Aureimonas sp. SA4125: one gene and its partner. The protein of the gene in region 2 interacts with the protein of the main gene of each other region in a pairwise test. Links are inferred from orthologs where the notes say so. Each region holds a gene or a part of one and is shown on either strand. Other genes may lie near its edges. The genes, in order: eno and rpe.

Region 1 (15,837 bases), 1.9 Mb from region 2 along the record:
GACGTCGGCCGAGCGCAGGTCGTCCATCAGCTGCAGCACCTCGTTCCGCTCTTCCCCCAGACCGACCATGATGCCGGATTTGGTGAAGATCTCCGGGTCGAGTTCCTTCACTCGCTGCAGAAGGCGGATCGAGTGGAAATAGCGGGCACCGGGACGCACCGTCAGATAGTTCGACGGGACGGTTTCGAGATTATGGTTGAAGACGTCCGGCTTGGCGGCGACGACGGTCTCGAGCGCGCCGGGCTTGCGCAGGAAGTCTGGCGTGAGGATTTCGATCGTCGTCCCCGGCGCCGCGGCGCGGATGGCCCGGATCGTCTCGGCGAAATGCTCGGCACCGCCATCGTCGAGGTCGTCGCGGTCGACCGAGGTGATCACGACATGATGGAGCCCCATCGACGCCACGGCCCGGCCAACGCTTGCCGGCTCGCCGGCATCCAACGGATTGGGCTTGCCGGTGGCGACATTGCAGAAGGCGCATGCGCGCGTGCAGATGCCGCCCATGATCATGAAGGTCGCGTGCTTCTTGTCCCAGCAGCCCCCGATGTTCGGGCAGCCGGCTTCCTCGCACACGGTGATCAGGTTGTTGGATTTGACGATGTCGCGGGTCTCGAAATAGCCCTTCGAGACAGGCGCCTTCACCCTGATCCAGTCCGGCTTCGGCAACGTATTGTCGGAGTCCGGACGATGGGCCTTTTCGGGGTGGCGGAGACGGGGAAGATCCCCGGCTCCGCGCAGCGTATCGATGATGGTGACCATGACAACCAATCTAGGAGGCGTCGGTCACCGATGCAATCGGTTCAGACGCGGCGACCGCGGAACAGCCGGGCGATCGCGATGAGAAGGCACGCGCCGATGAAGCCCGTGATCAGGTAGGCGATGAGGCCCGTGCCAAAGCTGAAGCCGATGGCCGCCAGGATCGCGTTCAGGACGATCGCGCCGACGATGCCGAGGATGATGTTCATCAAGAGCCCCATGTTGCTCTTCATCACCTGCTCGGCGAGCCAACCGGCCACTGCGCCGACGATGATCGCACCAATCCAACCCACGCCATTCGTATCCATGCTCAGTCTCCATTCAGGACAATAGTGTCCGTGACGAAATTGGGCGGAACCGCGATACAGCAAGACGGCTTAGGGTTTTTATATTTGAGCGTCGAGATGGAACAAATCAGGCTCTGGGGTCAGTAGGCCGTCTCCACGAAGGGTCGGCGTTGCCGGACTACATGTGGATGACACGCCCGTAAGCATCGAGCACGCTCTCATGCATCATTTCCGACAGCGTCGGATGCGGGAAGACAGTGTGCATCAACTCCTCCTCGGTCGTTTCGAGGCCCATCGCGATGACGAAACCCTGGATAAGCTCGGTGACTTCCGCGCCGACCATGTGGGCGCCGAGGAGTTCTCCGGACTTGGCATCGAAGATCGTCTTGACGAGGCCTTCCGGCTCGCCGAGCGCGATGGCCTTGCCGTTGGCCTGGAATTTGAAGCGCCCGACCTTGATCTCGCGCCCGGCTTCTCTTGCCTTGGCTTCCGTCAGTCCGACCGAGGCGACCTGCGGCTGGCAATAGGTGCAGCCGGGGATCTGTTCCTTCTTCATCGGATGGGCGTCGAGGCCCTTGATCTTCTCAACGCAGATCGTGCCTTCGTGTTCGGCCTTGTGTGCCAGCATCGGCGCGCCGGCGACGTCGCCGATGGCGTAGATGCCCTCGACATTCGTCTTGCCATAGGCGTCGATCTTGACGAGGCCGCGTTCGATCACGACGCCGACGTCCTCGAGCCCCAGCCCCTCGCAATTGCCCTGGACGCCGATGGCCGAGATCAGCCGTTCGGCCGTCAGCGTCAGCTTGGCGCCGTCCTTGGCTTCGGCTTCGACGGTCACGCCCTCGCCTGATTTCGTGACCTTCGTGACCTTCGTGTCGGTCAGGATTTTCAGTCCCTGCTTCTCCAACTGCTTGCGGGCGACAGCCGCGATCTCGGCATCCTCGACCGGCATGATCTGCGGCAGCAGTTCGACCACCGTCACCTCGGCGCCCATGGTGCGGTAGAAGGAGGCGAATTCGATGCCGATGGCGCCCGATCCCATGACGATCAGCGATTTCGGCATCACTTTCGGCTTCATCGCCTCGAAATAGGTCCAGATCCGCTCGCCGTCCGGCTCGATTCCCGGCAGCACCCTTGGCCGGGCGCCCGTGGCGACGATCACATGCTTGGCCCTGTAGCTGCCCTCGCCGAGCGTGCCCTTCGGCACCGGGTTCTGCGGCTCGACCACCGGCTTTTGCATCTTGCCGACGGAGACCTCGACCGGACCGCCCTTCCCCGCCTTGGTGATCTTTGCCTCGCCCCAGATGACGTCGACCTTGTTCTTCTTCAACAGGAAACCGACGCCGCCATTCAGCTGGGCCGAGATGCCGCGCGAGCGCTTCACCACGTCGGCGATGTCGAAATCGGGCTTGGCGATCTTCAGGCCATAGTTCGTGGCGTGCTCGGCATAATGGAAGACTTCGGCCGAGCGCAGGAGCGCCTTGGTCGGGATGCAGCCCCAGTTCAGGCAGATGCCGCCGAGATGCTCGCGTTCGACGACCGCCGTCTTGAAACCGAGCTGCGCGGCGCGGATGGCCGCGACATAGCCGCCGGGTCCACCGCCGATGATGAGGATGTCGTAGATGTCGGCCATCGGGTTCGTCCTTGCCGTCTCTATTTCCGGGGTCTTTCAGGCGCTCATGCAAGCGGCCCGTCGGTCAGGGCTCAGGGCCGGGCGAGGATCGCCTGCACGCTCCCGACGAGCGCCTCGCCGATGCGGCGTGTGTTCGTGGGGTCGAGATGGATGCCGTCGAGCGGCGAACACTCGGCAATCTCGGAGGCGTCGAAGACGTCACAGCCATACTCGTCGGCGACGAGCGCATAGGCCGTACCGAATTCCTGCGAATTCTCAATGGCGTGACCGAACAGCAGGGCAAAATCCGGCTCTTCCGTCGCGACGAAATGCGGCGGCGCGACGATGAGGATCCGCGGCACGGGATGGCCGAGATGATAGGGGTAAAGCCGCACGATCTCGACGAGCCGCTCCATGCCGATGCGCGCCTCGAACACCCGTCCGCCGCCGGTGTGGCGCTTCAAGTCGTTCGTGCCGAGGAAGAGGATCACGAGATCGAGCGGCTCGTGCGTGGCGAGAAGCGTCGCCAGCGTCTTCACGCCATTGCGCTCGGCCAGCGAGGAGTGGTCGTCGAAGCAGGTCGTGCGCCCGTTCAGTCCCTCGGCGATCACGGCGACGTCGGGCCCGAGCCCCTGGGCCAGCACGGAAGGCCAGCGGTCGGCGTAGGAATGCCGGCCCGCCGTCGCCGGATCGTAGCCCCAGGTCAGCGAGTCGCCAAAGCAAAGGACGGTCTTCATCGCCGCGTTCCTAAACCAGCATGCCCATCGGGCTCTCGATGTACTGCTTGAACGCCGCCATCAGCTCGGCACCGAGCGCGCCGTCGACCGCCCGGTGATCGGTGGAAAGCGTCACCGACATCACGGTGGCGACGACGACGGCGCCGTTCTTCACCACGGCCCGCGGCTCGCCGGCACCGACGGCGAGGATCGTCGCATGCGGCGGGTTGATCACCGCGGCAAAATCCTTGACCCCAAACATGCCGAGATTGGACACCGCCGTCGTGCCGCCCTGATACTCCTCGGGCTTCAGCTTGCGGGCGCGGGCCCGGCCGGCCATGTCCTTGACCTCGTTCGAGATCGCCGACAGCGTCTTCTCGTCGGCTCTGCGGATGATCGGCGTGATCAGCCCGCCCTCGATCGACACGGCGACGCCGACGTCGACGTTCCCATGCTTCAGCATGGCGGTCTCCGTCCACGAGACGTTGGCCGCCGGCACGGCCTTCAGCGCCAGCGCATGCGCCTTGATGATCATGTCGTTGACGGAGAGCTTGTAGGCCGGCTTGTCGCCCTTGTCGGTCTTCGTCACCGGGGCGGCGGCATTCAGCTGGGCCCGGAGCGCCAGCAGCGCGTCGAGCTCGCAATCGATCGTCAGGTAGAAATGCGGGATCGTGGTCTTCGCCTCGACAAGGCGCTTGGCGATGGTCTTGCGCATGCCGTCATGCGGGATCGACTCGTACGAGCCTTCGGCGAAGAGCTTTTTGATCTGCTCGTCGCTCTGCCCCTTCGGCGCGGCGGCGCCTGCCGCGGCCGGGGCGGCAACTTCCGCCTTCGGGGCGTCAGTCTTCGGGGCTCCCTCCGCCTTCGGAGCGGGGCCAGCCTTGGCGGCGGCCTCGACATCGGCCTTGATGATCCGCCCATGCGGGCCGGAGCCTGTCATCGAGCCGAGGTCGACACCGGCGTCCCTGGCGATGCGCTTGGCGAGCGGCGAGGCGATTACGCGTCCGCCCTTGCCGGCATCCGCGGCCACCGGCTTTTCCCGCGGTGCAGCGGCAGGCTCGGCCGGCTTGGCGGCAGGGGCCGCTTCCGCCTCCGGAGCGGTCGCGGCGTCGTCGGCCTTCGGATCGGCCGCGATGGCGCCCTCGGCAGCCGACGCATCCTCGCCTTCGGCCGTGAGGATGGCGATCACGGCATTGACCTTCACGCCCTCGGTGCCGGCGGCGACGAGGATCTTCGTGACCGTGCCCTCGTCGACGGCCTCGACCTCCATCGTCGCCTTGTCGGTCTCGATCTCGGCGATGACGTCACCCGAGGAGACCTTGTCGCCCTCCTTGACCAGCCATTTCGCGAGGGTGCCCTCCTCCATCGTCGGGGAAAGGGCCGGCATCGTCACATTGATCGGCATCGGGCTCTTCCCTTAATCGCGGTAGCAGACGGCTTTCACCGCATCGATGACGTCCTGGACGGTCGGCAGCGCCAGCTTTTCCAAGTTGGCGGCATAGGGCATCGGCACGTCCTTGCCGGTGACCTTGAGAACCGGCGCGTCGAGATGGTCGAAGGCGCGTTCCATCAGCTCGGAAGCGATATGCGAGCCGATCGAGGACTGCGGCCAGCCCTGCTCGACGGTGACGCAGCGGTTGGTCTTCTGGACGGACCGCACCACCGTCTCGATGTCCATCGGCCGGATCGTCCGGAGATCGATGATCTCGCAGTCGATGCCGTCCTTCGCCAGTTCCTCGGCGGCGGCGATCGCGTAGGTCATGCCGATCGAGAAGGAGACGATGGTGACGTCGCGACCCTTGCGGTGGATGCGCGCCTTGCCGATCGGCACGGTCCAGTCGTCGCCCTTCGGCACCTCGAAGCTCTGGCCGTAGAGAATCTCGTTCTCGAGGAAGACGACCGGGTTCGGGTCGCGGATCGCCGATTTCAGGAGGCCCTTGGCATCGGCCGCCGAATAGGGCGTGACGACCTTGAGGCCGGGGATCTGGCCGTACCAGGCGGTGAAGTCCTGGCTGTGCTGGGCGCCGACGCGCGCGGCGGCGCCGTTCGGGCCGCGGAACACGATCGGGCAGCCCATCTGGCCGCCGGCCATGTAGAGCGTCTTGGCGGCGGAGTTGATGATCTGGTCGATCGCCTGCATGGCGAAGTTGAAGGTCATGAACTCGACGATCGGCCGAAGGCCGGCGAAGGCCGCACCGACGCCGAGGCCGGCAAAGCCGTGCTCGGTGATCGGCGTGTCGACGACGCGGCGCGGGCCGAACTCTTCCAGGAGGCCCTGGCTGATCTTGTAGGCGCCCTGGTATTCCGCGACTTCCTCGCCCATCAGGAACACCGCGTCCTCGCGGCGCATCTCCTCGGCCATGGCGTCGCGCAGTGCCTCGCGCACGGTGGTCGTCACCATTTCCGTGCCGGCCGGATAGTCCGGCGCGCTGTCGTCGGGCTCGGGATTGGCCCTGGCGGCGGCAGGCACCTTCGTGCCCTCCGATTCCGACTGGGCCTTTTCGCCGGAAGCTTCGGACGGTGCAGGCTTGGTCGGTGCGTCCTGGGTTGGCTCCTCCCTAGGGCCAGCTGCAGGTGTAGCAGAGGCGCCATCCATCGCCGCGGCGTCCTCGCCTTCGGCGAGCAGGATGGCGATGACGGCATTCACCTTCACGCCTTCGGTGCCGGCGGGAACGACGATCTTGCCGATCGTGCCCTCGTCGACGGCCTCGACTTCCATGGTCGCCTTGTCGGTCTCGATCTCGGCGATGACATCGCCGGCGGCAACGCTGTCGCCTTCCTGCTTCAGCCATTTCGAGAGCGTGCCCTCCTCCATCGTCGGAGACAAAGCGGGCATCAGAATATTGGTCGGCATGTGCCCGGTTCCTCTACTTCGTCGCCTGGGGCGCGATGTCGGCGTAAATATCGGTCCACAGCTCGGACGGATCGGGCTCGCGGTCGTTCTGGGCGTAATCGGCGGCATCGGCGACGATGTCGCGGACGTTCTTGTCCATCGCCTTCAGCTCGTCGTCGGACAGACCGTGCGCCTCGATCAGCCGCTGCTTCACCTGTTCGATCGGGTCGTGGTCCGAGCGCATCTTCTGCACCTCGTCGCGCGACCGGTATTTCGCCGGATCGGACATGGAATGGCCGCGGTAGCGGTAGGTCATCATTTCGAGGATAATGGGACCTGCGCCCGAGCGACAGTGCGCCGCGGCCAGGTCGCCGGCGGCCTTGACGGCGCGCACGTCCATGCCGTCGACCTGGATGCCCGGAATCTTGAAGGACAGGCCGCGATGGGCGAAATTCGTCTCGGCCGAGGCGCGGCTGACCGATGTGCCCATGGCGTAGCGGTTGTTCTCGATGATGTAGACGACCGGCAGCTTCCACAGCGAGGCCATGTTGAAGCTCTCGTAGACCTGGCCCTGGTTGGAAGCGCCGTCGCCGAAATAGGTGAGCGAGATCGAGTCGTTGCCGTTGTAGCGGTTGGCGAAGGCCAGGCCGGTGCCGATCGACACCTGCGCCCCGACGATGCCGTGGCCGCCGTAGAACTTCTTCTCCTTGGAGAACATGTGCATCGAGCCGCCCTTGCCGCGCGAATAGCCGCCGCGGCGTCCGGTGAGCTCGGCCATGACGCCGCGCGATTCCATGCCGGTCGCCAGCATGTGACCATGGTCACGATAGCCGGTGATGACCTGGTCGCCTTCCTTCAGCGCCATCTGCATGCCGACGACGACCGCTTCCTGGCCGATGTAGAGATGGCAGAAGCCGCCGATGAAGCCCATGCCGTAGAGCTGGCCGGCCTTTTCCTCGAATCGCCGGATGAGCAGCATGTCGCGATAGGCGGTCAGCTCCTCCTCGCGCGAGAACTCGCTCGGCGCCGGCGCATCGAATTGTTCGAGGGTGCGCACGACTTCTGCCGCGCCGTCAGGAGCGGCAGCGTCTGCGGCCTCGACGAACTTCTTCTGCTTGATGGTCGCCATCGCGCCCTCCGATCAGCAATGCACCCGGCTGGATGCAAATTTTGCCGGAGTATATGCGGGCACGAGAGCAGAGCAAGCGACGCACAGAAATACACCAGATTTCAGTTAAAATGCTGCTTCGCAGCAATTTTAACCTATTACTGGTTACTTAGCGAAGGACCGCATGATGGTGACTTCGTCCGGGGCAGTATAGCCCAAGAGCCGACGGGCACTCTCGTCGATCATGTCGCGCTCGAGCGTGCCGTCGTGGAGTAGCTGGACGCGGCGTTCGAGCTTCTCGCGCCGCTCGAGGAGCTTCTCGTAGCGCGCTGTCCCCGCCGCGAGGTCGGCCGTCAGGATATCCTTCGAACCGATGCCATATTTTCCGCTCTGCGCGTGGAAGGCGAAATAGGCAAGGAAGCTCAGCGTGATCGCGGGCACGATCAGGCGGCCCATCTTCGAGTTTCTGTGCTGTCTGGTGCGCATCGGTCTCTCCATCCCGCCATGTTGCCAGCGGAGCTTTAAGGCCGGGTTAAGCCTGTCGCGTCGTCGCGACGGGAAGCGCCCGGGGAACTTCGCATGCGTTGAACCGCTCTTTTGACGACGGCGCCGAATCCCGAGCGGCGACATCATTCAAGGCGCCTGCCGATGCCCAATCCTCACGATGACGCCTTCCGGTCCGAAGCGACAGCTGCGATCGAGGCACCCGCTTTGCCGTTGCGAAGACCGCCCGATACCGGCGAGACGCTGTCGGATTATTTCGCCTTCGAGGAGATCTTCGCGCGTGTCCTTGGCACTGCCGATCACGAGCTCGCGGCGTCGAGCAAGTTCCTGTTCTGGAGTGGGCTTGCGGCCGGGCTGGCGCTCGGCCTGACCTTCCTGGCAAAAGTCATCTTCACCCATCATGCCGGAGAGGCGAGCCCCGGCATTCTCGGCAATCTTCTCTATCCCATCGGTTTCATCGTCATCGTCATCGGCCGCTACCAGCTCTTCACCGAAAACACGCTGACGCCCGTGGCTCTGGTTCTCACCAAGCTGGCCAGCCTGGCCAATCTGCTTCGCCTATGGCTGGTGGTGTTTGCCGCCAACATGATCGGCGCGATGATCGACGCGGCCATCGTCGCCTACGCCGAGGTGCTTGAGACGGATGCCCTGAATGTCGCCGTGGAGATGGGACACCATGCGCTCGGGACATCGTGGCTGGGGCTCTTCTCGAAGGCCCTGATCGCCGGCGGAGTCGTCGCCTCGATGGTCTGGTTGATCCATGCCGCGCGCGACACCATGGCCCGCATCACCATCGTCTGGATGCTGATGTATTTTATCGGCGTCGGCGGCTTCTTCCACGTCGTCACGTCGTCCGTCGAGGTCTTCTTCCTCGCCTTCCGGGGCGAAACCTCGTTCTGGGCCCTGTGGCCGCAGTTCATCCTGCCGGTCTTCCTGGGTAACACGCTCGGCGGCATAGGCTTTGTCGCGATCGTCAATTACGTCCAGTTCGGCGAACTCGAGAGCAGCAGCTCGTTGCAGCGTTATGGCGACCGGCTGACCTGGCGGGAATGGATTTTCGGGCGGTCACGGGTGTTTGGCGACGAAAGAGCGCGTGTGGAGTGAATCTGGTCGAGGAAGAAAGCATCCGGGAGAATCCTGACTGCCGAGTGTGATGGTGTGGCCGACCTCCGTGCCGCTTACTCTGGATCTCCCCCGCTTCGTGCGAGGGAGATCAAGTCAGGCCGATGATGCTCCCCCGGCCCTCACAATCGAGAGGCTGATGCCAGCGTCTCCCGCCGTTCAGCGACGGCGCAGGATCGAGCGACCGGCATAGGCCGCCTGGTCGCCGAGTTCTTCCTCGATGCGCAGGAGCTGGTTGTATTTCGCCAGCCGGTCCGAGCGGGCGAGCGAGCCGGTCTTGATCTGTCCGCAGTTCGTGGCGACGGCGAGGTCGGCGATGGTCGAATCCTCGGTCTCGCCGGAGCGGTGCGACATCACCGCGGTGTAGCCGGCACGGTGGGCGACGCTGACGGCATCGAGCGTCTCGGTCAGGGTGCCGATCTGGTTGACCTTGACCAGGATCGAATTTGCGACGCCGAGCTCGATCCCGCGGCGAAGCCGGTCGGAATTGGTGACGAACAGATCGTCGCCGACCAGCTGGCAGGAAGCGCCGATCTGCTCGGTCAGGGCCTTCCAGCCATCCCAGTCGTCCTCGGCCATGCCGTCCTCGATCGAGATGATCGGGTAGGCGGCGGCCAGCTCGCCGTAATAGGCGGCCATCTCGGTGGGCGACAGCTTGCGGCCTTCGCCGGCCAGATCATAGACGCCGTCCTTGAAGAACTCGGTCGAGGCCGGATCGAGCGCGAGGAAGATGTCCTCGCCCGCCTTGTAGCCGGCCGTGTCGATCGCCTGCATCACGAAGTCGAGGGCTTCCTTGGCGGAGCCGAGATTGGGCGCGAAACCGCCCTCGTCGCCGACATTGGTGTTGTGGCCGGCATTCTTCAGCATCTTCTTCAGCGTGTGGAAGACTTCCGCGCCCATCCGCAGCCCTTCCGAGAAGGTCTCGGCGCCGACGGGCATGATCATGAATTCCTGGAAGTCGATCGGGTTGTCGGCGTGGGCGCCGCCGTTGATGATGTTCATCATCGGCACCGGCAGGAGATGCGCCGACGCGCCGCCGACGTAGCGGTAGAGCGGCAGGCCCGAGGAATCGGCCGCGGCCTTGGCGACCGCGAGCGAGACGCCGAGGATGGCGTTGGCGCCGAGCCGGCTCTTGTTGGCGGTGCCGTCGAGCTCGATCAGGATCTGGTCGATGCGCATCTGGCTCTCGGCCTCGAGACCGCCCAGCGCCTCGAAGATCTCGCCGTTGACGGCATCGACCGCGGCGAGCACGCCCTTGCCCATGTAGCGCTCGTCTCCGTCACGCAGTTCCATCGCCTCGTGCGCGCCGGTCGAGGCGCCTGAAGGAACGGCGGCGCGGCCCATGGAGCCGTCTTCGAGGATGACGTCGACCTCGACCGTCGGATTGCCCCGGCTGTCCAGAATTTCCCGTCCGATGATGTCGATGATCGCGGTCATGGCCCACTCCTCTGCTGACGCGTTGGAAGCCTCTTAGACCAGACCTGCGACGGATTGAACTCGTTTCGCGAAATTCCGCGGGCTAGCGGTCAGGCCGCGGCCTCGAAGGCAAGGAAGGGGCCGCCTGCGTCCGCGAGCGGGATGACGAGACGCTCGTCCTTGTGCCGAAAGCTCATACCCGCCTGCCGCGCCCGCTCCTCGACCGGACCGGTCGCGGGAACCGTCAGAACCACGCCCTCGAGGCGCAGGCCACGCTCGGCGCCCCGAATGGCACCGTAGCGTTCGGCGAGCGTCGACCGCATCAGCACCTCGAACTGGACGTTCGCCGCGCCGAGACCGGTCTGGTCATCCTCTCTCGCCACAGGGGTATGGCCACTGGCCGCCTGCAGCAGCGCGACGAAATCGGCAGGGTGTGGCTCCGAGAGGACGAGCCGCGCCATGCCGGTCACGCCATTGGCATGGACCGTCAGCGCCGATCGATCGCCCGGCCTCGCCAAAGCCTGGCAGCAGAAAAAGAAGAGGTCGGGCACCCGCCGGTCGTTCGCGAAGGCGAGACGAAACCCGAGCTCGCGCCTTGCGCCATCTGGCGCCTCGAATATTCGCGCGAACTGGAAGACGTCGCCGTCGGCAAGTCCGGAGGCCCGAAAGGCGCGCCAGTCCGCCTCGGCATCGTCCGATGCGAAGGCGATGCCGGAAAAGCCCGGCGCGCCGCGCCGGAACCGGAAGGCGCCATCGCGAGAGACGAAGACGGCGCCGCCCTGCCCGGCTTCGGCATAGGCCGCGGGATCGCCGATAGCGAGCGGCTCCAGATAGGTGCCGTCGGCGAAGAAGACGCAGGCGTTTTCGGTCCCGAAGGGATGCGCGGCGTTTGGGGCGACGGTAAAGCCGAGGGTGTCGAAGAAGGTGCGCGAAGCATCCAGCGAAGTGACGGGCATGACGATGTGGTCGATGCGACGAGCCGGAGGACCGGCCCCCTGCGTCTGAGCTCTCTCGCCGTTCATCTGCGCAACCTCTTTTTCCAGCCTCGCACCCGGCCGCTGGCCCCGCGGCCCAGCGACTCACGCAGATGCGCACGTGTCGGCTGCTTCTTCTCCCCACCGGAGAGAAATGACCGGCAGGTCGATGAGGGGGGCCGGAGGCGACGACGCGACAGCTCTTCAGTGTGCAATGGCGGGTCTTGCGGCCCGCTCCCCGCTCCCGTCTCGCTGGAGGGGAGAAGAAAAAGCGTTGCCGTTGGCCCGCGACACGGCACTTCGCGACGATCCGTCAGACCAGCCGCGACTGCTCCAGTGCCGCGGCGATGAAGCTTCGGAACAGCGGGTGCGGCTCGAAGGGGCGCGACTTCAGCTCCGGGTGATACTGCACGCCGATGAACCAGGGATGGTCGGGAAACTCGACCGTCTCCGGCAGCAGGCCGTCCGGCGACATGCCGGCGAAGATCATGCCGGCCGCTTCCAGGCGCTCGCGGTAGGCGCGGTTCACCTCGTAGCGGTGGCGATGGCGTTCGGTGATGTCGGTCGCGCCGTAGATCTCGGCGATGCGGGATCCCGGTGCGAGATCGGCGTGATATGAGCCGAGCCGCATCGTGCCGCCGAGATCGCCTTCGCGCGCCCGCTGCTCCAGCTCGTTGCCGCGCATCCATTCGGTCATCAGGCCGACCAGCGGTTCGTTCGTCGGGCCGAACTCGGTCGAATCGGCGTCCGCGATGCCGGCCAGCGACCGCGCGGCCTCGATGACGGCCATCTGCATGCCGAAACAGATGCCGAAATACGGCACGGCATGTTCGCGGGCGAATTTCGCCGCCAGTATCTTGCCCTCGGCACCGCGCTCGCCGAAGCCGCCGGGAACAAGGATTCCGTTCACGCGGTCGAGATAGGGCGTCGGGTCCTCGGCCTCGAAGACCTCGGAGGAGATCCAGTCGAGCTTCACGCGCACCTTGTTGGCAATGCCACCGTGCTGCAGGGCCTCGGTCAGCGATTTGTACGCATCCTTGAGGCCGGTGTACTTTCCGACGATGGCGATGGTGACCTCGCCCTCGGGATTGTGGATGCCGAGCGAGATCTGCTTCCAGCGATCGAGCTTGGGCTTGGGCGCCGGATCGATCCCGAAGGCGGCGAGAACCTCGGTATCGAGGCCCTCGTGATGGTAGGCGATCGGCACGTCGTAGATCGTCGCCACGTCCAGCGCCTGGATCACCGCGCTCTCGCGGACATTGCAGAAGAGGCTCATCTTGCGACGCTCCTCGACCGGGATCGGCCGGTCGGCGCGCACGAGAAGGATGTCGGGCTGGATGCCGATCGAGCGCAGCTCCTTCACCGAATGCTGCGTCGGCTTGGTCTTCAGCTCGCCGGCGGTGGCGATATAGGGCATCAGCGTCAGGTGGATGTAGATCGCACCGTTGCGGGGCAGATCGTTGCCGAGCTGGCGGATCGCCTCCATGAACGGCATGGCCTCGATGTCGCCGACCGTGCCACCGATCTCGCAGAGGACGAAGTCGAACTCCTCGTTGCCGTCGAGGACGAAATCCTTGATCGCGTCGGTGACGTGAGGAATGACCTGGACCGTCGCGCCGAGATAGTCGCCGCGCCGCTCGCGGGCGATGATGTCCTTGTAGATCCGCCCGGTGGTGATGTTGTCCTGCCGGTTGGCCGGACGGCCGGTAAAGCGCTCGTAATGGCCGAGGTCGAGGTCGGTCTCCGCGCCGTCATCGGTGACGAAGACCTCGCCATGCTGCGTCGGGCTCATCGTGCCCGGATCGACGTTCAGATAGGGATCGAGCTTGCGCAGGCGCACGCGGTAGCCGCGTGCCTGCAGGAGAGCCCCGAGGGCCGCCGAAGCGATGCCTTTTCCAAGGGATGAGACCACGCCGCCGGTGATGAAGATATATCGCGCCATGGGGCTTCCAGTTAACTGCTGTGGGTCGATTCGGCCAGTCCGTATCCGGCCGCAAAATGAAACAGGGCGCTTGGAGCGCCCTGCTGGTTACCTGTCGCTCGGGTCCGGCCCTACTGGACCGGCCTCGCCTGCCCGGCCGGCGACGTTGCGGGGGACGTCGCGTCACCCGAGCCGCCATTGCCTGTCGCCGGTGCGGACGGCGCCAGTTCGGCAGGAGCGGCATCCGGCGACGGCGTTTCCGCGGGCGACGTGGCCGCATCCGGAACCGCGGCGTCCGGCGCCGTCGCTTCCGGCTGCACCACCGGCGAGGCGCCGGTGACCGGTGCCGTGCCGGCCGGCGCCGTCGCTGGCAAGTCGCTCGGTGCCGCCGGCGCCGCAGCGGGCGCGTCGGCTCCAACCGCAGGCGTCTCAGCACCCGGTGTCGCGGACGGCGCATCGGCTGCCCCGGATGCAGGCGCTTCGGTCGTCGGCGTGACGGCGTCCGGTGCAGCCGGCGTCGTCGGTGCGGCCCCATCGTCCGTCGGTACGCCGCCGAGCTGGTCGAGCAGGTTGCCGCTGGCGGCGCCTGCCGCTCCAGCCGCACCTGCCGTGCCAGCCTCCGACGCCGGCAGGCGGTCGAGGATGTCGGTCGGCTGCGATCCATAACGGGCCGTCAGTCCGAGAGCGAGCGACGTGATGAAGAACAGGCCGGCGAGAATGGCGGTCGTTCGCGTCAACGCGTTCGCGGCGCCACGCGCCGTCATCAGGCCGCCGCCGCCGCCGCCGATGCCGAGCGCCCCGCCCTCCGAGCGCTGCAACAGCACGACGACGATGAGCGCAACGACGATCATCAGATGAATGATAATAAGGACTGTATCCATGATCAGCTTCGCACACGACTTTTGAGGAGACGCGCGCCTTCTATAGGAGGGTTCGACTTATTCCAAACGCTTTCGCATCAAACGGCGTTCAGGGCGACGGCACGCTCTGGCATATCGCGATGAAATCGGCAGCCTTCAAGCTCGCCCCGCCAACCAGCGCCCCGTCGACATTGCGGGCGCCGAGAAGTTCGGCCGCATTCGACGGCTTGACCGAGCCACCATAGAGGATGCGCACGGCAACGCCAATCTCCGGCCCGAAGCGATCGTTCAAGGTGTTGCGGATGAAGCCGTGGACCTCCTCCACATCGGCGACTGTCGCTGTCTTCCCCGTCCCGATCGCCCAGACCGGCTCGTAGGCGACGACCGTCGACCGCGCCGTCACGTCATCCGGGAGCGAGAGCGCGAGCTGGCGGGCGATGACGTCGAGCGTCCTGCCGGCGCCGCGCTCGTCTTCCGTCTCGCCGATGCAGATCACCGCGACGAGGCCGGCGCGCCAGGCGGCAAGAGCCTTCCCGCGGACGATCTCGTCGCTCTCGCCATGGTCCGCGCGCCGTTCCGAATGCCCGACAAGAACATGACTGGCCCCGAGATCGGCGAGCATCTCGGCGGCGATATCGCCGGTATGGGCGCCGGAGACGCCGGAATGGCAGTCCTGCCCACCGATCGCCACCGCCTTGCCGGCGACCTCGATGGCTTGCGAGATCAGCGTCGCGGGCGGACAGATCAGCATGTCGCAGCGGGCCGCAAGCGCCGCCTGTGCTTCGACGATCCGGCCGAGTTCGGCCAGAGCGGCTCTGTCGCCGTTCATTTTCCAATTGCCTGCGATCAGCGCACGATTGCCCATTCTATCCTCCAACAAGCGTATCGGCGCCCCCGCTGCGCCTGCCTAGCGGCGGAGAAACGCGAAATCAATCATGGTGCCGACTTGCGCGCCGGCACAGCATTTTCCTAATAGAGCGTGAAGCCTGCCGACGCGTCCACCGGCGGGGCCTCCCTCGGTCGTTCGTGGCGACCATGGAGCTGAAATCGCGGACATGAAGACGCTCGCGCCGCGCGGACGTCTGCGGGAGAATCCGATCGATGATGAACAGCCTTCGCAAGAGCGTTTCCGGCGGGGTGGCAAAACTGCTGCTCGGTCTTATCATCATCGCTTTCGTCGTCACCGGCTTCTCCGAGTTCTTCACCGGCAGCTCGTCCAATACGGTCATCACGGCCGGCGAGAGCGAAGTGACGACGGAGGACTACCGCCTGGCCTACCGTCAGGCCGAAGTGCAGCTGTCGCAGGAACTGCAACGACGGCCGACGCGCGAGGAAGCCATCGCGAACGGCATCGACCAGCGTGTCCTCAGCCAGCTCGTCGCCGAGGCCGTCCTCGAAGAGCAGGGCCGCGAGATCGGTCTCGGCCTCTCGGAAGAGCGTCTGGCCCGGCTGATCGCCGACGACCCGTCCTTCCACGACCAGGCCGGCCGGTTCTCGCGCACGAACTTCCGCGATCTCCTGGCCAATGTCGGGATGCGGGAAAACGACTTCATCCGCAACCGCGAGCAAGCGGCCGTGCGCAGCCAGATCGTCGATGCGATCTCCGAGGGCGCGACGGCCCCCGAACTCGTGAAGCAGGCCTTTGGCCTTTACAACGGCGAGCGGCGCACAGCGGACTATCTGACGATCGCGCCCGCCGCGGTGCAGCCGATCGCCGAGCCCGCCGACGAC
Region 2 (15,743 bases):
ATGCGCTGCGCCGCCTCGCCGTAGTTCCTGGCGATGCGCTCGAGATCCCAGTCCTCGGCCTCCTTCGGAAAGGAGCGGTGTGCCGGCTCGCGTATCGGCGAGGCGGAGACGACCGGCAGCCAGTCGCCCTGCGTGCCCCCGGTACGCCGGCCGAGATGGGTGATCTGGATCATCACCGCCGCGCCATGGTCGTGGCACTCGTCGGCGAGGCGCTTCATGTAGGGGACGATCTCGTCCTTGTAGGCATGGAGATTGCCGAAGGCGGGCGGCGAGTCCGGCGAGACGACGGCCGATCCCGCCGTCATCGTCATGGCGATCCCGCCCTTGGCCTTCTCGACATGGTAGAGCCGGTAGCGGTCCTTCGGCATGCCGTCTTCGGAATAGGACGGCTCATGCGCGGTGGACATGATCCGGTTCCTCAGGGTGAGGTGGCGCAGCTGGAAGGGCTGCAGCAGCGGATCGCTGGTGGACGGCATCGAGATCGGCATGGAAAGGGACATGGGCACCTGCGCGAAGGGGAGCGATGCATCATGCGCCGCACGCCCCTGCCCGTCGATCCATCCAAGACGGATCTTGGCTTGTTCGCGACAGGTCCGCCTGGGACGCGTCAGGCGCGCCCGAGATGCTCCAGCAGCGCAGAGAAATCGCGACCCCGGCCACCCTCGGCGTCGAAGGCGGCATAGATGGCGCGCGCGTGCTCGCCGAGTTCGGCATGGGCGCCGCTCGCCCGCGCGGCATCGGCGGCAAGCGTCAGGTCCTTCAGCATGAGCTCGGTCGCAAAGCCCGGCCGATAGCCGTTGTCGGCGGGCGTCGTCGGCCCGACGCCGGGTGCCGGGCAGTAGCTGTTGAGCGACCAGCACGACCCCGACGACGTCGATGCCACGTCGAACATCGCCTGGCGCGACAGGCCGAGGCTGTCGGCGAGGTGAAACCCCTCGCAGACCGCGATCATCGAAATGCCGAGGATCATGTTGTTGCAGATCTTGGCCGCCTGCCCCGCGCCGGCTGCGCCACAATGCACGGCTTTCGCCCCCATGATGTCGAAGAGGGGCTGAGCCACCTCGAACGCCCCTTCCGCACCGCCAACCATGAAGGTCAGGGTTCCAGCCGCGGCGCCGCCGGTGCCGCCGGAGACCGGGGCGTCGAGCGAGATCAGATCGGCATCGACCGCCAGATCGTGCACGGCGCGGGCGCTTTCGACGTCGATGGTCGAGCAATCGACGAGAAGGGCACCGGGCCGGGCGGCCGCCACGATTTGCGCATGCACGTCGCGCACGATGGCGCCGTTCGGCAGCATGGTGAAAATGGCCTCGGCGCCCTGCACCGCCGCGCCGATCGTGGCCGCCGGCGCGACGCCGTCGACCGAAACGCCCGCAGTGTCGAAGCCCGTCACGGCGTGGCCTGCCGCCGCCAGGTTTGCCGCCATCGGCGCGCCCATATTGCCAAGGCCGATAAAGCCGATTTTCATGAATCCCTCTCCCGCAGAGCCCTGTCGGCCTTGCGCGATCATCGCCGTGACCTGGGAAGGGAGCAAGTCCTCGCGGTCGCAACAGCGATGATGGACCGGATATCGTCGGGCCTGGCTCCATGAACATGGTGGTGGCGACGATCAGGGCGATGGCGCGGAAACCGTGCGTGGACAGCGCTTTCCGCGGAGGGGGCATGGGCGCGGAACAAAAGATCTGGCATGGGCAGAAGATGTCGTCCGCGGCCCTGAGTACCGGGCCGCTGAGAACCAGCAAATTGCAAGACATTCATACGGTCCGCCACCGCCCCCTCCCACAATTGGGGAGTTGAGACGATGCGGGAGTCTGACACGGCCGCCGGGAAACGTCAGGCCGCGACGGATTCTCCCGTATGCGAGGCCATCCAGGGAGCAAACTCCGCCGCCTCGATCGGCCGGGCGAAGAAATAACCCTGCGCCTCCTCGCAGGACATGTCGCGCAGAAGCTCGGCCGTTTCCTCCGCCTCGACGCCCTCGGCAACCACCGCAGTCCGAGATCGCGTGAGAGCGCGATCATCGCACCCACGAGCTTTCGCGCGCGGTCATCCAAACTCACATCCCGGATAAACGACTGGTCGATCTTCACGACATGCATCGGCAGGCGTTGCAGATAGGCAAGACTGCTGTAGCCGGTGCCGAAATCGTCGATGGCGAGGCGCACGCCGAGAAGCGCCAAGGCGTTCAGCTGCTGCAAGGCAAGGCCGGTATCCTTCATGACGGCGCTTTCCGTCATCTCCAGTTCGATATCCTCAGGCGCGATCTCGTGCTGCAACAGGATCCGGCCGACCCGATCGGCGAAATCCGCCTCCTGGAGGTTGGCCGCTGAAATATTAAGCGAGAGGGTGAGGTTCAGCCCCTGCCGACGCCAGGCGGCCAGCTGCCGGGCCGCGGTATCGACCACCCAGGCGGTCAAGGCGCGGGCATGAGTCGAACGCTCGACGGTCGGGATGAACTCTCCGGGCGGGATGTTGCCGAGGGTCGGATGGGTCCAGCGCAGCAGCGCCTCGGCCCCGACACAGGCACCGTGGGCGAGATCGACCCGCGGCTGGAACACCAGGCGAAGCTGCGACGGATCGGCGAGAGCCGCGTCGAAGTCTTGGAGGAGCTGGAAACGGCGGCGATGCACCGCATCGCTCTCCAACGAGTAGACGCTGACCGGCGCGCCCGTGGCGCGCGCCTCCAGGGCGGCACTGTGCAATCCCCGCAGGAGATCTTCGGCACTGCCAGCACCCGGCGTGAAAGGCGCGACGCCAATAACGGTGGTGGCGATGAAGCGGAAGCAGGAAAGCGACTGGGTTTCCATCACGCCGGCAGCGGCGGTCCGAAGATAGTCGCACAGTTGGGTCCCCGCCGGCGCCAGGAAGGCGAACTGGGTCGCCGAGACATGATAGGCGATGCGTCCCCTGCCCAGTTTTTCCCGGGTCAGGTCCGCCGCATACTTCACCATGCGATCGACATGGGAATAGCCCATGACGCGGGAAAAGTGGTTGAGCTCAGCCATCTCCGCCAGGTCGACCAGCACCGCCAGGCGCTGGACGCCCGGCTCAGCATGGGCGAGATCCTCCAGATCTTCGACGAACTGCAGCCGGTTGGGCAGACCGCTGGTCGGGTCGATTCGGCCGAAGGCGTAATGCAGTTCGAACTGCGCCATCGCCATGGCGGCGAGATCATGGAGCGCCGTCATCTCGGCTGCGCTGGCCGTCCGCGGTTCGGAGCCGAGCACGCACAGGGTGCCAAGGGCATGGCCGTCGCGGGTCAGCAGCGGCACGCCGGCGTAGAAGCGAATGCCGCGGCGCACCAGTTCGCCGCCTCGAAAGATCGTATCGGTGGCCAGATCGGAGATGACGAGAGAATCGGTCGTCTCGGCCACCAGCGAGCACGGAGACTCGCCGTGGAGCGCCCATGACGGGTCGATTCCGATGCACGACTTGAACCACTGACGATCGTTGTCAACCAGGGTGATCGCGGCAAACGGCAGTCCGAACAGCAAGCTGGCCGTTCGCGTGATCCGATCGAAACTCTCGCTGGGGGGCGCACCGACGAGGTTCATCTCACGAAGCGAAGAAAGACGCAGCCCCTCGGAAATTCTTGGCACGCAGGCATTCTCCATTCCGCAGCCCAGACCGGAGCGGCGATTTCGCAAAGGATCTGAAATTGCTCTCAGACACCGAGTGAATTACTCCCTCACCATCTATATTCTCTTTATATCGGTCAGAAATAAGCGCTCATTGAGCCATTTTAATTCATCGTCGGCGATCCGTACGAAAACGCACAATATAGCAAGCAGTCATCGAAGCAAAACGCCGCCACGGCCCGACCGTGACCACGCTCAATCGTTCCCGTCGCCGCCATTTGGGCATTTTCTATTCGGCCAGCAGGGCCCGTGCGGTGATGAGACGCATGATCTCGTTGGTGCCCTCGAGGATCTGGTGGACGCGCAGGTCGCGAACGATCTTCTCGATACCGAAATCGGCGAGGTAGCCGTAGCCGCCATGTAGTTGCAGGGCCTGGTTGGCGACGTCGAAGGCGGCGTCGGTGACGAAGCGCTTGGCCATGGCGCAGAATTTCGTCGCGTCCGGCGCCTTGGTGTCGAGCTTCCAGGCCGCCTGGCGCAGGAAGATGCGAGAGGCCTGCAGCGCCGTTTCCATGTCGGCGAGGCGAAACTGCAGCGCCTGGAAGTCGGCAAGCTTCTGGCCGAAGGCGGAGCGATCCTTCAGGTAGCGGACCGACTTGTCGAGCGTCGCCTGGGCCGCGCCGAGGGCGCAGGCGGAAATGCTGAGCCGGCCGCCGTCGAGGCCCTGCATGGCGTAGGCAAAGCCCCTGCCCGGCTCGCCGAGAAGGTTCGTCGCCGGCACGCGGCAGGCGTCGAAGCGCACCTCGGCCGTCGGCTGGGCGATCCAGCCCATCTTGCGCTCCTCAGCGCCGAAGGAGAGGCCGGGCGTTCCCTTGTCGACGAGGATGGCGGAAATGCCTTTTGAGCCCGGCTCGCCGGTACGCGCCATCACAAGGTAGAGGTCGGAAAAGCCGGCACCCGAGATGAAGCTCTTCGTGCCGTCGAGGACAAGATCGTCGCCGTCGCGCCGGGCCGTCATGCGCAGCGCCGCGGCGTCCGACCCCGAGCCGGGCTCGGTCAGGCAGTAGCTGGCGACGCATTCCATTGTCGCCAGGCCCGGTAGACGTTCGGCCCGCTGCGCCGGGCTGCCGAAGACATCGATCATGCCCGCGACCATGTTGTGGATCGACAGGAAGGCCGAAACCGAGGGACAGCCATAGGACAGGCCCTCGAAGATCAGCGTCGCATCGAGCCGCGACAGGCCTGTGCCGAAATCGTCGCGCACCGTGATCGCCGCCATGCCGAGGGCGCCGAGTTCGGCGAGCACCTCGACCGGAAGGGCCTTCTCCTCTTCCCAGGCCTGCGCCTGCGGCGCCATCCGCGTCACCGCAAAATCCCGCGCGAGGTCGAAGATCTGCGTCTGCTCGTCGGTCAGCGCGAAATCCATGAAGCCCTCCCCGGGCGATCTTGCCGGCGGACTTCCTAGGCGGTGTGGACAAAGGGGATTCCCAAATCACCTGCTGACTGATTCAAGGCTGCTCTTTGCGGAGGGCGGTGTTGGTTCGAGGTTTGATGTCGGATGCGGAATGGGCCTTCTTCGAGCCGTTCGTGGTCGAGAAGGGTCCGAGGCGAGGTAGACGGCCTCGCGATCATCGGTTGGTGCTCGACGGGGTCTTCTGGATCGCCCGAACGGGGACGGCGTGGCGTGATCTACACAGCGATTTCGGAGCCTGGAACTCCGTCTATCGCCAGTTCCGGCGCTGGACGCAGGCGGGGCTCTGGGACGTGATACTGGAGGCGCTGAATGAGATCGGCACGGGTCATGACAGCGTTCAAATGATCGATTCTACCATTATCCGCGCCCATCAGCACGCCGCCGGCGCGCTAAAAAAAGGGATCAGGACCAAAGTCTTGGCCGCTCTCGTGGTGGCTTCTCGACCAAGATCCATCTCCGCAGCAATGCTCGAGGCCTCCCTGTCGCTATCACGCTGAGCGGCGGTCAGGTCTCCGATATGAAAGGCTATGCGCCGGTCATGGACCAGCCCGGTCCCAAGCCCTGTGTCCTGCTCGCCGACAAGGGATACGACGCCGACTTCATCCTTGCCGACCTCAAGGCCAGAGGCGTTGCCGCGGTCATCCCCGCAAAGCGAAACCGCAAGGTCCAACCCGTCATTGACGGATACATTTACGGCCTGAGAAACCTCGTCGAGCGCTGCTTCTCAAAGCTGAAACACAGTCGGCGGCTGGCCACGCGATACGACAAGACCGCAGACAGCTTTCTCGGCTTCGTTCTCGTGGCATCCATCCGATTGTGGATCAGACACTTTGTCCACACTGCCTAGTCTTTGCCGCGTCGCCTATGGCACAGGTCTAGACACAGGGCGGGGGGACGACAATGCGACATTGGCGGGGGAGACGGGGTTGAGCGCAGACGATCTGGCGGCGGCCGGCCCCTTCGACGAGGCCGACCGCGCGGCGGTCTATCGCGCCATCGCCACGCGGCGCGACATCAGAAGCGAGTTTCTCCCGGGGCCGGTGGATCCGGCAGCGCTCGCGCGCATCCTCGGTGCGGCGCATCAGGCGCCCTCGGTCGGCTTCATGCAGCCGTGGAATTTTCTGTTGCTGCACAGCCTTGAGACGCGGGCTCGCGTCCACGCCGCTTTTGCCCGCGCCAATGCAGAAGCCGCAGACCTCTTCGACGGCGAGAGCCAGGCGCTCTATCGGCAGCTGAAGCTCGAGGGCATCCTGAAGGCGCCTTTGAACATCTGCGTCACCTGCGACCGGGAGCGTGGCGGCACCGTCCTCGGGCGCACGCACAACCGCGAGATGGACCTCTATTCGACCGTCTGCGCGGTCCAGAATCTCTGGCTGGCGGCACGGGCAAAAGGCATTGGAGTCGGCTGGGTTTCGATCTACCACGAGCCGGACCTGCGGGAGATCCTGAAGATTCCGCCGGCCGTCGCCATCGTCGCCTATCTCTGCGTTGGCCATGTCGAGCGCCAGCATGCCGGGCCGGAGCTGGCGGCAAAGGGCTGGCGGCAGCGGCTGCCGTTGGAAGAGCTGGTATTCGAGGAGCGGTGGGGGCAGAGGCCCTGACAGGCATGGTAAAGCGCTTCTTCTCCCCTCCGGAGAGAAGTGGCCGGCAGGCCGATGAGGGGCGCCGAAGGCGGCGATGCTGAAGGACCCTCGTCCGGCAACACCGCCGCCACAAATTCGATGCGCGCATCCATCGCATTGCTCTCGCGCCACCCCATCGACCGGTCCTCCCAGCCAACAAAGTGTCACCCATCCATCCGGGCTGAAATGCCACCACTCTATCAGGGCAGGACATGCCGCGACCTTCTCCCTGCAGGGGAGAAGAAGCAGCGTTGGCGTCTCGCCCGCCTCTCCCCCTACGCCGCGCGCGCCACCCCGTCCCGCACGCTGTCGCGGATCGCTGTGATGTTCGCCTTGTAGTGCTCGGGCGTGCCGCCCTTGAAGATGGCCGAGCCGGCGACGAGGACGTTGGCGCCGGCGGCGACGACGAGCGGCGCGGTCTCGGGCGTGACGCCGCCGTCGATCTCGATGTCGATCGGCCGATCGCCGATCATCGCCTTCACCCTGGCCACCTTGTCGACGACCGAGGGGATGAAGGCCTGGCCGCCGAAGCCCGGGTTGACGGTCATCAGGAGGATGAGGTCGAGACGGTCGAGGACGTATTCGATGACGCTTTCCGGCGTCGACGGATTCAGCGAGACGCCCGCCTTCTTGCCGAGCGCCCGAATCGCCTGCAGCGAGCGGTCGAGATGTTTTGTCGCCTCGGCATGCACGGTGATGATGTCGCAGCCGGCGTCGGCGAAGGCCTCGAGGTAGAGGTCGCACGGCTCGATCATCAAATGGCAGTCGAAGACCTTTGCCGACGACGCCCTGATCGCCTTCACGATCGGCGGGCCGAAGGTGATGTTGGGGACGAAATGGCCGTCCATCACGTCGAGATGGATCCAGTCGGCGCCGGCCTTGTCGACGGCCCCGACTTCCGCACCGAGGCGGGAGAAATCCGCCGAGAGGATCGAGGGGGCGATGATCAGGCTCATGACGAGGTCCCTTTCAGACTTGTGCGGCCGACGTCGCGGCCGGAGATTGAGGGCAGGCTCAGGCCGCCGTCCCCGCCGGGCCCGGCTTCAGGTCGAAGACACGGCTGGCGGCGATATCGACCGCCTCGATCCGCGATAGCTGCTCTGCCCCGAGCGGTCCATCGATGGTTTCGAACAGGCGGTTCGCCTGGCGAAGCCGCGCCCGGTCGAGGGCGTTGCGGATCGAGCGGGCGTTGGCGAAATGCGGCTGCACCCGGCGGTGCTCGATATAGCGCGCCAGGGTCTCCCGCGCCTCGTCGCTGAGGGTATAGTTCTGCCTTTCCAGCATGCCCTCGGAAATCTGCAGGAGTTCGCCGTCGGAATAGTCGGGAAAATCGATGTGGTGGGCGACGCGCGAGCGAAAACCCGGATTGGACTCGAAGAACTTGTCCATCCGGTCGGCATAACCGGCAAGGATCACCACAAGGTCGTCGCGCTGGTTCTCCATGACCTGGAGCAGGATCTCGATCGCCTCCTGGCCGTAGTCGCGTTCGTTGTCAGGGCGATAGAGGTAATAGGCCTCGTCGATGAAGAGGACGCCGCCCATCGCCTTCTTCAGGATCTCCTTCGTCTTCGGCGCGGTATGGCCGATATACTGGCCGACGAGGTCGTCGCGGGTGACCGAGACGAGATGTCCCTTGCGGATATAGCCGAGGCGGTGAAGGAGGTCGGCCATCTTCAGCGCCACCGTGGTCTTGCCGGTGCCGGGATTGCCGGTGAAGCTCATATGCAGCGTCGGCGTCTCGTGCGCGAGGCCCATCGCCTTGCGGGCACGCTCGACGAGGAGCAGCGCCGCGGTCTCCTTGATGCGCTTCTTCACCGGCTTCAGGCCGACCAGCGTGCGGTCGAGTTCGTCCAGCACGTCGCCGACGCCCGCCTCCTCGTATTCGCGGCGCAGGTCGACGGTGAGCGGCGGGGCAGTTTCGGGTTCGAGTGTCGTGCTCATGCTGGCTCCTTCATCGAAGAACATGGCGCCATTCTTCTCTCCAGTGGGGAGAAAGTGGCCGCGACGCGGCCGGATGAGAGGACCGCGCGTCGGTAAATGCCGCGGCTTGCTCCGGTTTCGCCGTCGCGAAAGCGGGAGCCCCTCTTCCCGCTCGCGAGACTGTCGAGAGGCGCGACCTTCTCCCCGGAGGGGAGAAGAAAGCTCGCGGCGAAGGCTACGGCAAAGATCGTGTCGAACGTGGTCGGTGGGCCGCCGGGAGGAAAACGGCCCACCGACCGGCCGGACGGAGCCGCGCTCAGGAGGAATAGCGCTCGCTCTCCGGCAGGTCGACCGAATAGCCCTCGGTCGAGTAGCGGATGGTCCGGCCTTCGGCCTCCTGGCGGCGGAGGCGGAAGCCGGGCTCGGTCGCCGGGCGATTGACGATGAAGGAGAGCTTCACCGATTCCCAGCCATGGGTGGAATCGAAGGCCGACATGCGGATATAGCGATTGCCGTAGACTTTGCGACACTCGTTCAGTTCCATCATCACGCCGGCCGCGTCCGGCACGTCGAACATCGGGTGGCCCCACATGTCCCAGTAGGTGTTGCGCGGGTGCGGATCGTCGGTGAACTCGATGTTCACCGCCCAGCCATTGTCGATGCAGTACTGCGCCTGCGCGGCGATCTGGGTGTCGGTGAGGTCGGGCAGGAAGGAAAAGGCGCCTTGGGTGATGCGCATGACAGAATTCCTCTCGGGTCGAACGCCGTCGCCACGCGAGGGCGATCGGTCGCTGGATGGGATCTTGCGCCGGGCGAAGTCCGCCCGGCAGGCGATGGCTCAGGTCAGGCGGCGGCGGTGGCCGTGACCTGGTAGTCCGGCGCGTCGGTCGAGGCGTAGTTGAAGGTGACGTCCTTCCAGGTATCCAGCGCCTGGCGCAGCGGCGCGCAGGTCTTGGCCGCCGTGGCGAGGATTTCCGGGCCCTCGTTGACGATGTCGCGGCCCTCGTTGCGGGCGAGCACCATGCATTCCAGCGCGACGCGGTTGGCGGTGGCGCCCGCCGCGATGCCCATGGGATGACCGATCGTGCCGCCGCCGAACTGCAGCACCGTGTCCTCGCCGAGAAGGTCGAGCAGCTGGTGCATCTGGCCGCAATGAATGCCGCCGGAAGCAACCGGCATCATCTTGTTCAGGGACGCCCAGGGCTGGTCGAAGAAGATGCCGTTCTGGAGGTTCTGCGGCGTGAACTCGTCGCGACAGATGTCGTAATAGCCCTTCGTCGTCGCTGGATCGCCCTCGAGCTTGCCGACGACGGTGCCGGCATGGATGTGGTCGACGCCGGCGAGCCGCGACCACTTGGCGATGCAGCGGAAGGAGACGCCGTGGATCTTCTGGCGCGTATAGGTCGAGTGGCCGGCGCGGTGGAGATGCAGGATCATGTTGTTGCGCCGCGCCCATTTCGCCATGGACTGCATCGCCGTCCAGCCGATGACGAGGTCGATCATGATGATGGTCGAGCCGAGTGACTTGGCGAACTCGGCGCGCTCGTACATGTCCTCCATGGTCGCGGCGGTGACGTTCAGATAGGTTCCCTTGATCTCGCCGGTCGCGGCCTGCGCCTTGTTCACCGCCTCCATGCAGTAGAGAAAGCGCTCGCGCCAATCCATGAAGGGCTGGCTGTTGATGTTCTCGTCGTCCTTGGTGAAGTCGAGCCCGCCCTTCAGCGCCTCGTAGACGACGCGGCCGTAGTTCCGGCCGGAGAGGCCGAGCTTCGGCTTGACGGTCGCGCCGAGCAGCGGCCGGCCGAACTTGTCGAGACGCTCGCGCTCGACGACGATGCCGGTGGCCGGGCCCTGGAAGGTCTTGATGTAGGCCGTCGGCAGCCGCATGTCCTCGAGCCGCAGCGCCTTCAGCGGCTTGAAGCCGAAGACGTTGCCGATGATCGATGCCGTCAGGTTGGCGATCGAGCCGTTCTCGAAGAGGTCGAGATCGTAGGCGATATAGGCGAAGTAGCTGCCCTCGGCATTCGGCACCGCGTCGACGCGGTAGGCCTTGGCCCGGTATTTCTCGGCGGCCGTCAGGCGGTCCGTCCAGACGACGGTCCAGGTCGCGGTCGAGGATTCGCCGGCGACGGCGGCGGCCGCCTCGATCGGATCGACGCCGTCCTGCGGCGTGATCCGGAAGCAGGCGATGATGTCGGTGTCCTTCGGCTCGTAGTCGGGCTCCCAGTAGCCCATCTTCTTGTATTCCATGACGCCGGACTTGTAGCGGTCCTTGCCGGTGACGGTCTGCGACTTCTCTTGCATGTCCATTCTCCCAAATATCCGTTGCGTGACGTGTCGAAAATTCAGCAGTGTTTTAGTAAGCCGGCTTACTATCGACCTACATCCCGCCTTGGTTGGCCGGCGGTTTTGTGCCGCCGGCCCGTTCGGCGGCCTACTCGGCCGCCTCTCGCAGCGCGATCTTCGGCGCCAGCTCGCCCGAGGCGTAGCGGGCCGCCATGTCGTCGAGCGAGATCGGCTTGATCCGCGCCGCCTTGCCGGCGGTGCCGAACTGCTCGTAGCGCTCGATGCACAGCTTGCGCAGCGCATCCATGGCCGGGGTCAGGAACTTGCGCGGATCGAACTCCTGCGGCTTCTCCATCGCCACGCGGCGGAACTGCCCGGTCATGGCCATGCGGCAGTCGGTGTCGATGTTGACCTTGCGCACGCCATGCCGGATCCCGCGGATGATCTCCTCGATCGGCACGCCCCAGGTCTGGGGCATTGCGCCGCCGTAGCGGTTGATGATGTCCTGCAGTTCCTGCGGCACCGAGGAGGAGCCGTGCATCACGAGATGCGTGTTCGGCAGCTTGCGGTGGATCTCCTCGATGATGCCCATGGCGAGGATCTCGCCATCCGGCTGCCGCGTGAACTTGTAGGCGCCGTGCGAGGTGCCCATGGCAATGGCGAGAGCGTCGACGCCCGTGCGCCGCACGAACTCGACCGCCTGGTCGGGATCGGTCAGAAGCTGGTCGTGGCTGAGGACGCCCTCCGCCCCGTGGCCGTCCTCGGCCTCGCCCTGGCCGCTCTCGAGCGAGCCCAGCACGCCGAGCTCGCCCTCGACCGAGGCGCCGACCCAGTGCGCCATGTGCGTCACCCGTTCGGTGATGCCGGCATTGTATTCGAAGTCGGCGGGCGTCTTGGCGTCGGCCTTCAGCGAGCCGTCCATCATCACCGAGGTGAAGCCGTGCCGGATCGCCGTCAGGCAGGTCGCCTCGTCATTGCCATGGTCCTGGTGGATGCAGACGGGAATGGTCGGGTGGATCTCGACCAGCGCGTCCATCATCTTCGACAGCATGATGTCGTGGGCGTAGGTGCGGGCCCCGCGCGAGGCCTGCAGAATGACCGGGGCGTCGCAGGCCGAGGCCGCCTGCATGATGGCGAGGCCCTGCTCCATATTGTTGATGTTGAAGGCCGGGACGCCGTAGTCGTGCTCGGCGGCGTCGTCGAGAAGCTGGCGCAGCGTGATCTTGGCCATGGGCAGGTCTCCTAGTCGGCCGACGCGGCGAGCGTCGACTGGGTCTTGAGGATGTCGATGCCGGGCAGGTCGCGGCCTTCCAGCCATTCGAGGAAGGCGCCGCCGGCGGTCGACAGATAGGTGAAATCATCGGAAGCGCCGGCCGCGTTCAGCGCCGCGACGGTGTCCCCGCCCCCCGCGACCGTCACGAGCTTGCCGGCCTTGGTGAGCCGCGCCGCCTCCTGCGCCACGGCGTTCGTCGCGGCGTTGAAGGGCTCGATCTCGAAGGCCCCGAGCGGGCCGTTCCAGAGGAGAGTCGAGCAGGTGGCGAGTGCCGCGACGATCTCGGCGACCGTCTTCGGCCCGACATCGAGCGCCATCGCGTCGGATGGGATGGCATCGACGCCGACGGTCTCGTTCGCGGCGTTCGCCTTGAACTCGCGGGCGACGACGACGTCGACCGGGAGGTGCAGCTGGCAGCCGGATTCCGCCGCCATCGCCATGACCTTCTCCGCCGTCTCCATCGCATCGGCCTCGTAGAGCGACTTGCCGACATCGTTGCCGAGGGCGGCGAGGAAGGTGTTGGCCATGCCGCCGCCGATGACGAGATGGTCCATCTTCGGCACCAGGAATTCCAGAACCCCGATCTTCGACGACACTTTCGCGCCGCCGACGAGCGCGGCCACCGGCCGCTTCGGCCGGTCGAGCGCGGCCTCCAGTGCCTTGACCTCGGCCATCAGCGAAGGCCCTGCATAGGCCGGCAGGATCGTCGCCAGCTGGTGGGTCGAGGCATGCGCCCGGTGGGCACAGGAAAAGGCGTCATTGACGTAGAGGTCGCCCCCGACCGAAAGGCGCAGGGCAAAGCTCCGGTCGTTCTCCTCCTCGCCCTTGTGGAAGCGCAGGTTTTCGAGGACGGCGATCTCGCCATCCTTCAGGCTGCCGACGACCCTCTCGGCCTCCGGCCCGACGCAGTCCGAGGCGAACTGCACCGGACGGCCAAGGATATCGCCCAGCTTCTCGGCGACCGGTCCCAGCGTGAAGGCCATGTTGCGCTCGCCCTTGGGGCGGCCGAGATGGCTGAGCACCACGACCTTCGCCCCGCGGTCGGCAAGGCCTGCGACAGTCGGCGCGAAGCGCTCGAGGCGCGTCGCGTCGGTGATCACGCCGTCCTTCATCGGCACGTTCACGTCGGCGCGGATCAGCACCGTCTTGCCCCGGACGTCGACGCCCTCGATCGGGCGCAGCGACCCGGCGCTCAATGCGCCAGTTCCTTGCCGGCCGACAGGATCGCGTCCGCGGTGATGCCGAAATGCTCGTAGAGGAGCGGCGCCGGCGCCGAGGCGCCGAAGGAGTTCATGCCGATGAAGCGGCCGGTATCCCCGATCCAGCGGTCCCAGCCGAAGCGCGCGGCGGCCTCGACGGCGATGCGCGGCGCGGTGCCGAGGACCGAGGCGCGGTAGGTCTCGTCCTGTTCGGCGAAGAGCTCCCAGGAGGGCATGGAGACGACGGCGGCCTTGATGCCCTCGGCGGCGAGCTTGTCGGCGCCGGCCAGCGCGATCTCGACTTCCGAGCCGGTCGCCAGGATCGTCACCTGGCGTTCGCCGTCGGCCTCGCGCAGGACATAGGCACCCTTGCGCGACCGGTTCTCGGAAGCGCCGCCGGCGACCGTCGGCAGGTTCTGTCGCGACAGCGACAGGACGGAGGGACGGTGGCGCTCGGTCAGTGCGATTTCCCAGCATTCCGCGGTCTCGATGGCATCGGCCGGGCGGAAGACGAGGATGTTCGGCGTCGCCCGGAGCATGGCGAGATGCTCGATCGGCTGGTGCGTCGGGCCGTCCTCGCCAAGACCGATGGAGTCGTGGGTGAAGACGTAGACGACGCGCAGCCCCATCAGCGCCGACAGGCGGATGCCGCCGCGGGCATAGTCGGCGAATACCATGAAGGTGCCGCCATAGGGGATGAAGCCGCCATGCAGAGCGAGGCCGTTCATCACCGCGGCCATCGCATGCTCACGGATGCCGTAATGGAGGTAGCGGCCGTCGTAGTGACCGGCTTGCACGCTGTGCATGCCCTTGGTCAGGGTGAAGACCGAGTGGGTGAGGTCGGCCGAGCCGCCGATGGTGAGATCGGTCAGGCCGTTGACGACCTCGAGCGTCGCCTCGGACGACTTGCGGGTGGCGAGCTTGGGCTTGTCTTCCGAGAGTTTGGCCCGGTAGGCGCTCATCTTGGCGGCAAAGTCGGCCGGCATGTCGCCGGCCAGTCCGGCGTCAAAGGCAGCGGCCTTCGGCGACGCCGCGTGGCGTGCCTCCCATTCGGCGCGAGCGGCGGCGCCCTTCTTGCCGACCTCGCGCCAGCCGGCGATGACTTCGTCCGGAATGGCGAAGGGTTCGGACGTCCAGAGCAGCTGCTTGCGCGTCGCGGCGATCTCTTCGTCGCCAAGCGCGGCGCCATGGCTCTTCTCCGAGCCGGCAAGCTTCGGCGAGCCGAAACCGATGATGGTCTTGCAGGCGATCATCGACGGCTTGTCGGCGGCGCGGGCCCGGGCGATGGCGGCGCGCACCGCGTCGGGATCATGGCCGTCGACTTGCTCGGCATGCCAGCCCGAGGCCTCGAAGCGCTTGACCTGATCGGTGGAGGTGGCGAGCGAGGTCTTGCCGTCGATCGAGATGCCGTTGTCGTCGAAGAGGACGATCAGCTTGGAGAGCTTCAGATGGCCGGCAAGATCGATCGCCTCGTGGCTGATGCCCTCCATCAGGCAGCCGTCGCCGACGAAGACATAGGTGTAGTGGTCGACGAGATCGTCGCCGTAGCGGGCGTTCTGCATGCGCTCGGCGAGCGCCATGCCGACGGCGGTGGTGAGGCCCTGGCCGAGCGGGCCCGTCGTCGTCTCGATGCCGAGAGCATGGCCGTATTCGGGATGGCCGGCGGTCTTGGCGCCGAACTGGCGGAACTGCTTCAGCTGGTCGATCGTCATGTCGGCATAGCCGAGGAGATAGTGGACGGCATAGAGCAGCATCGAGCCGTGGCCGTTCGACAGGACGAAGCGGTCGCGGTCGGGCCAGGACGGGTTCGACGGATCGAGCTTGATGAAATCCTGGAACAGCACGGTGGCGACATCGGCCATGCCCATCGGCATGCCGGGATGGCCGGAATTGGCCTTCTGCACCGCATCCATGGCCAGCGCGCGGATGGCGTTCGCCATGTTGCGGGGATGGTCGCCGGGCGCGTCGGCTGCGGGGGACTGGGTTTTGACTTCAGACATTTGGGCCTCGATGTTCAGGACGCACGGCGCTTGCGCTCGGTGAGCTGCAGGATCAGCGGCGTCAAAATCAGTTGCATGGCGAGATCGAGTTTGTTGCCCGGCGCCACGATGGAATTTGCTCTCGACATGAACGAGTTCGGGATCATCGAGAGCAAGTAGGGAAAGTCTATACCGCGCGGATTGGCGAAGCGAATGACGACCATCGATTCATCCGCCGTCGGTATCCACCGCGCGATGAACGGATCGGACGTGTCGACGATCGGCACGCGCTGGAAGTTGATGTTGGTCAGGGCGAATTGCGGGCAGATGTATTTGATGTAGTCCGGCATGCGGCGCAGGATCACGTCCATCACCGCTTCGGTGGAATAGCCCCGCGTGGCCTTGTCGCGGT

Evidence for each region.
Region 1: the proteins of rpe (region 2) and eno interact in binary tests that used the Escherichia coli proteins (3 or more experiments, as listed by UniProt). The link is inferred for Aureimonas sp. SA4125 from one-to-one orthologs.

The regions. Positions count from the first base shown.
Region 1 is NZ_AP025032.1:2,384,327-2,400,163, forward strand. Bases 8,234-11,060 are described here. They hold eno (phosphopyruvate hydratase), read right to left. Parts: upstream 10,373-11,060; coding sequence 9,095-10,372; downstream 8,234-9,094. Other genes in these bases: Sa4125_RS11090 (formate/nitrite transporter family protein), read left to right, coding at 8,234-8,917; Sa4125_RS11100 (VOC family protein), read right to left, coding at 10,462-11,060. Also shown: lipA (lipoyl synthase), read right to left, coding at 1-756; Sa4125_RS11055 (GlsB/YeaQ/YmgE family stress response membrane protein), read right to left, coding at 798-1,061; lpdA (dihydrolipoyl dehydrogenase), read right to left, coding at 1,219-2,673; Sa4125_RS11065 (SGNH/GDSL hydrolase family protein), read right to left, coding at 2,745-3,389; Sa4125_RS11070 (pyruvate dehydrogenase complex dihydrolipoamide acetyltransferase), read right to left, coding at 3,400-4,773; Sa4125_RS11075 (pyruvate dehydrogenase complex E1 component subunit beta), read right to left, coding at 4,786-6,222; pdhA (pyruvate dehydrogenase (acetyl-transferring) E1 component subunit alpha), read right to left, coding at 6,236-7,180; Sa4125_RS11085 (septum formation initiator family protein), read right to left, coding at 7,475-7,795; more of Sa4125_RS11090, read left to right, coding at 8,021-8,233; more of Sa4125_RS11100, read right to left, coding at 11,061-11,373; Sa4125_RS11105 (CTP synthase), read right to left, coding at 11,639-13,267; tpiA (triose-phosphate isomerase), read right to left, coding at 14,216-14,971; Sa4125_RS11120 (SurA N-terminal domain-containing protein), read left to right, coding at 15,208-15,837. UniProt on the Escherichia coli protein: Catalyzes the reversible conversion of 2-phosphoglycerate (2-PG) into phosphoenolpyruvate (PEP). It is essential for the degradation of carbohydrates via glycolysis.
Region 2 is NZ_AP025032.1:441,736-457,478, reverse strand. The notes cover bases 5,791-8,523. They hold rpe (ribulose-phosphate 3-epimerase), read right to left. Parts: upstream 7,631-8,523; coding sequence 6,950-7,630; downstream 5,791-6,949. Other genes in these bases: cbbX (CbbX protein), read right to left, coding at 7,689-8,523; bluB (5,6-dimethylbenzimidazole synthase), read left to right, coding at 5,979-6,653. Outside these bases: Sa4125_RS02115 (NADH:flavin oxidoreductase), read right to left, coding at 1-476; mmsB (3-hydroxyisobutyrate dehydrogenase), read right to left, coding at 608-1,468; Sa4125_RS02100 (acyl-CoA dehydrogenase family protein), read right to left, coding at 3,868-5,004; more of cbbX, read right to left, coding at 8,524-8,615; Sa4125_RS02075 (ribulose bisphosphate carboxylase small subunit), read right to left, coding at 8,911-9,333; Sa4125_RS02070 (form I ribulose bisphosphate carboxylase large subunit), read right to left, coding at 9,438-10,898; fba (class II fructose-bisphosphate aldolase), read right to left, coding at 11,029-12,111; Sa4125_RS02060 (phosphoglycerate kinase), read right to left, coding at 12,123-13,349; tkt (transketolase), read right to left, coding at 13,346-15,352; Sa4125_RS02050 (phosphoribulokinase), read right to left, coding at 15,367-15,743. UniProt on the Escherichia coli protein: Catalyzes the reversible epimerization of D-ribulose 5-phosphate to D-xylulose 5-phosphate.